DNA from 2 places in the uncultured Pontibacter sp. genome. Region 2 is predicted to be linked to the other one. Evidence: riboswitches for the same ligand, from Rfam matches in the RefSeq annotation. Region 2 holds a riboswitch; the other holds the start of a gene.
What was found. A riboswitch is a leader RNA that binds a small molecule or an ion and turns the genes downstream of it on or off. The one in region 2 is predicted to bind S-adenosylmethionine.
Positions count from the first base shown of each region.

Region 1: another riboswitch for S-adenosylmethionine. It lies ahead of metH (methionine synthase); the one in region 2 lies ahead of Q1A54_RS12615 (O-acetylhomoserine aminocarboxypropyltransferase/cysteine synthase family protein).

Region 1 is NZ_CANNAI010000006.1:168,359-170,822, reverse strand. Features, by position in the region: gene metH (methionine synthase) at 1-1,561, opposite strand, end outside; SAM riboswitch class I at 1,634-1,743, opposite strand; gene rpmA (50S ribosomal protein L27) at 2,064-2,333, opposite strand; gene rplU (50S ribosomal protein L21) at 2,402-2,464, opposite strand, start outside.
Region 2 is NZ_CANNAI010000004.1:318,890-321,353, reverse strand. Features, by position in the region: gene Q1A54_RS12615 (O-acetylhomoserine aminocarboxypropyltransferase/cysteine synthase family protein) at 1-1,129, opposite strand, end outside; SAM riboswitch class I at 1,419-1,521, opposite strand; gene Q1A54_RS12610 (SDR family oxidoreductase) at 1,776-2,464, shown strand, end outside.

The DNA.
Region 1 (2,464 bases), on a different contig from region 2:
AAATGATGTCCTGCGGCGGGAAGCCCACTTCGTCAACCAGAATGCGATAGGAGCGCTCACAGATCTCAATGCGCCGAGGCAAGGTATCTGCCTGCCCCTGTTCGTCAAAAGCCATCACAACTACAGCCGCACCATACTGGCGTACTTTGCGGGCAAGCTTCTTGAAAGCCTCTTCGCCTTCTTTCAGAGAGATCGAGTTTACAATCGATTTGCCCTGCACACATTTTAAACCAGCCTCAATCACGCTCCACTTGGAAGAGTCGATCATGATAGGCAGTTTGGCTATGTCGGGTTCGGAGGCAATCAGGTGAAGGAAGTCCGTCATGGCCTGCTCTGAGTCGAGCATGCCCTCGTCCATATTTACGTCGATGATCTGAGCGCCGCCTTCTACCTGCTGCCGGGCAACGGAGAGCGCTTCTTCAAACTTGCCATCGACGATCAGGCGGGAGAATTTCTTAGAGCCGGTGACGTTAGTGCGTTCACCGACATTCACAAAAAGGGTATCTTGGGTGATGGTGAGGGGCTCGAGGCCGCTGTAGCGAGGGAGGGGAGCTACGGGAGTGGGAACGTGCGGTTTATACCTGCGCACAAGGTCTGCGATAACTTTGGTGTGTACTGGCGTCGTGCCACAACAACCACCCAGTACGTTCACTAAACCTTCGTTCAGATACTCTTCCACAATGGCACCCATCTGCTGGGCTGTTTCGTCGTAGCCGCCAAAGGCGTTTGGCAGACCGGCATTCGGGTAAGCGCTGATATAACAGTTGGATATGCGCGACAGCTCCTGAATGTGCGTCTTCAGTTGTCGGGCGCCCAGCGCACAGTTAAAGCCCACGCTCAGGATAGGCGCATGTGAGATCGAGTTCCAGAAAGCTTCTACCGTTTGCCCGGACAAAGTACGTCCGCTGGCATCAGTGATCGTACCGGACACCATGATCGGAAGCTCTTTGCCACCATCGTTCACGTGCTGCTGTATGGCAAAGAGGGCTGCTTTACAGTTGAGGGTATCAAATACCGTTTCTACCAGCAATAAGTCTGAGCCGCCGTCTACCAGGCCGCGCACCTGTTCGTAATAAGCCTCCACCAACTGGTCGAAAGTAATGGCTCGAAAGCCCGGGTTGTTTACATCGGGGGAGAGGGAAGCTGTGCGGTTCGTCGGGCCGATGGCACCTGCTACGAAGCGTTTGTGCGCCGGATCGTTGGCCTCGGCTTCGTCCGCTGCCTCACGTGCGATCCTTGCAGACTCGTAGTTGAGTTCATAAACTATGTGCTCCAGCTTATAATCCGCCATCGCAATGCTGGTACCGCTAAAGGTATTGGTTTCGATGATGTCGGCGCCGGCTTCGAGGTACTCGGTGTGGATAGCCTTGATAATATCGGGCCGGGTAATGGAGAGCAGATCGTTGTTGCCTTTCAGGTCGGACGGATGATCCTTGAAGCGCTCGCCACGAAAATCGGCTTCGGAGAGCTGGTAGCGCTGGATCATGGTGCCCATGGCGCCATCGAGCACGAGAACGCGCTCCTGCAGCAAAGTATGGATCGGATGATGTGGTGTGGTCATGTTTGGTGTTCCCCCTCTTGGTTAAGTCTACATACGCGCTTATCAAGAAGGACACCCAAGGAAGGATATACTCTCTTATCTTTTCCCGGCCAAGGTATGGCTGAGAAGGGAATTAGCACCAAGCTGGTACAAGGTTGCTAAGACGTCATCGGGCCCTGTCCCTCGGTCTTTCTTGATAAGAATGCTGTAAAGATACACACTTATCCGCAAAAGGCGAATTTTTGTTGCGTTAGGATAGGATGAAATCGAGAACAGGTATGGAGCCAGGCTTTACAGCTGTGCACAAAAGGTATAAAAACAGAAAGGGACACCAAAAGTGTCCCTTTCCTAAAAGAGTTTAATTGTTTTCACTCTATAACTCTTTATACCTTATTATACGGGGGCAAAATCTGATTGTTCTCCCCATAAGCGAGTATTTTCGCTGGAGCAAAACAAAAAGGGACCACCTTGCTGGTGGTCCCTTTTTGTTTCAAAGCCCAAGGGCCTTTTGTATCGGTCAGAATTAAGCTTCTGCTTCTACTTTAGGTACTACAGAAACGAATGAACGGTTCTTAACACCTTTTTTGAATTGAACTACACCGTCAACCATAGCGAACAGTGTGTGGTCTTTGCCCATACCCACGTTCTTACCTGGGTGGTGTGCAGTACCTCTTTGTCTTACAATGATGTTACCAGCGATGATATCCTGGCCACCGTAAATCTTAACGCCAAGTCGTTTAGAATGCGACTCACGACCGTTGTTAGAACTACCAGCTCCTTTTTTGTGTGCCATTTTGTTTAACTATTTACTCAGGGCGATGAAACACCTGAAAAATTCAACGTTTAATTTCTTCTTACTGCTTAACCAATGCTCTCGATCAGGACCTTCGTGAAGTGCTGGCGGTGACCATTCTTCTTACGGTA
Region 2 (2,464 bases):
CTACATTGGCCAGGTGACTCACCAGTTGCAGACTATTCACAAAGACTTCCGCCTGTTTCTTGTCGCCTTTCAGGTTGAAGGACAGTACGCCACCAAAGCCTCGCTTCAGGTATTTCTTGGCCTGGTTGTGGTACTTGCTGGAAGGCAGTCCCGGGTAGTTCACACTTTCTACCTGCTCGTGCTGCTCCAGCCACTCGGCCAGCGCCTGCGCGTTTTGCACCGTGCGGTCCACACGCAGCGAGAGAGTTTCCAGCCCCTGCAGTAGCAGGAAGGAATTGAAAGGACTAAGCGCCGGACCGAAGTCACGCAGCCCCTCTACCCTTGCCCTGATGGAAAATGCGATATTGCCGAAAGGCCCGTCTGTGCCGAACACCTCCCAGAAGTTGAGGCCGTGATATCCCTCCGAAGGCTCAGAGAACTGCGGAAACTTGCCATTGCCCCAGTTGAAGTTTCCGCCATCCACGATCACCCCGCCAATGCTGGTACCGTGTCCGCCGATCCACTTGGTGGCTGACTCCACTACGACGTTGGCACCGTGCTCAATTGGCCTGAACAGGTAACCACCGGCCCCAAACGTATTGTCCACTACCAGCGGGATGTCATGTTTTTTGGCAATGGCCGCTATCGCGTCAAAGTCAGGTATGTTGAAGCGCGGATTACCAATGGATTCGGTGTAGATGGCTTTCGTGTTTTCATCGATTAGCTGTGCATAGCTCTCCGGGTCGTCGCTTTCAGCAAAGCGCACCTCTATCCCCAACCGCTTAAAGGCTACCTTGAATTGGTTGTAAGTACCGCCATAAAGGAAACAGGTGGAAACAAAATTGTCGCCCGCCTGCAGGATGTTGTTGAGCGCAATGAACTGAGCCGCCTGCCCGGAGGCAACGGCTACCGCCGCAACTCCGCCTTCCAAAGCGGCAATGCGTTTCTCAAAGACATCGGTAGTGGGGTTCATGATGCGGGTATAGATATTACCAAACTCCTTCAGTGCAAACAGGTTGGCACCATGCTCGGCGTCCTTGAAAACATAGGAAGAAGTCTGGTAGATTGGCACAGCGCGGGAACGTGTGGTTGGATCGATTTCCTGGCCGGCGTGTAACTGTAGTGTTTCGAAATGAAGTGAATTAGACATAGTCGTTTTGTTTAGAATTTTGAAAAGTATAGAATAGATTAGCTTGTTCTATGACAAGATGAAAGAGGAGGCTACAGGCGTATGCTCACAGGCTATACCTGTGGCGAGACATTATTGCAGCAAAAAAAATTGGGGATTGGTCGCGCTAGCAACAGCAGCAGCACATGCACATGGAATTACACATGACAGCAGCATGTGCAAAGGCATGACAAGCTTGTGGCAGTTGGGCTGCCGTAGTTGATCGTAAAAAAAGCGGTGTTGGTTTTGTTCCCTTTTCCATAACGTTATCAATTTATATGCTTCCGAACATCCGGAATCAGGAATTAGCACCTTGCCTGAGGCTGGTTGCTAGCGCTTCACAGAGCCTGTCTCTCCACGCTTCTTTATAAATCGATACCCACAAAGGGATATCAGACTTGATGATGCAAAGCTAGAGCAGCATTTCAAATAATCCAAATTTTTATTTCACAATATTTCAGATTCATCTAAAAATCAATTTCACAAGCCTGCAAATCAAGGCCTTATACACCTTATAACAGAACCCTATTTTACCTGCAGATTCACTATCTTTGAAAAAACATAATCGAACTCGCATAACATTAACAGGGCGTCCCTGTTGTGCAGGTATAGACGGCCTAAAACACAAATGAAAATACTCCTGACCGGCGCAAACGGCTACATTGGCAAACGACTTCTTCCTGTGCTCATAGAAGCGCAGCACGAAGTGGTATGCCTTGTTCGGGATCCACGCCGCTTCGAGGTAGCAGACAGCCTTAAGGAAAAAGTACAGGTGGCAAAAGGGGATCTGCTTCAACCGGAAAGTTTACAGGACTTGCCAAGAGACATAGACGCGGCTTATTATCTGGTGCACTCCATGGGTTCCGGCTCGGCAGACTTTGAAGAGGCTGAAAGAGCATCGGCTACAAACTTTATCCAGTACCTCAACAGCACTAGTGCCAGGCAGTTGATCTACCTCAGCGGCATTGCCAACGATGTGCACTTGTCGCGGCATTTGTCTTCGCGGCGGCAGGTAGAGGATGTACTCGCGCAGGGCAAAGCATCGCTTACCGTCTTGCGGGCGGCCATCATCATCGGATCTGGCAGCGCTTCTTTTGAGATCATCCGCGACCTGGTGGAGAAACTGCCTGTCATGATCACGCCTCGCTGGCTCAACTCCCGTTGCCAACCCATCGCCATACGCGATGTCATGTTTTACCTGACTGCCGTGCTGGGCCGGGAAGACTGCTATGGCAGACGTTTCGAGATCGGCGGTCCTGACGTGCTCACTTACAAACAAATGCTGCTGCAGCTGGCAAAAGTCAGGAACCTGAAAAG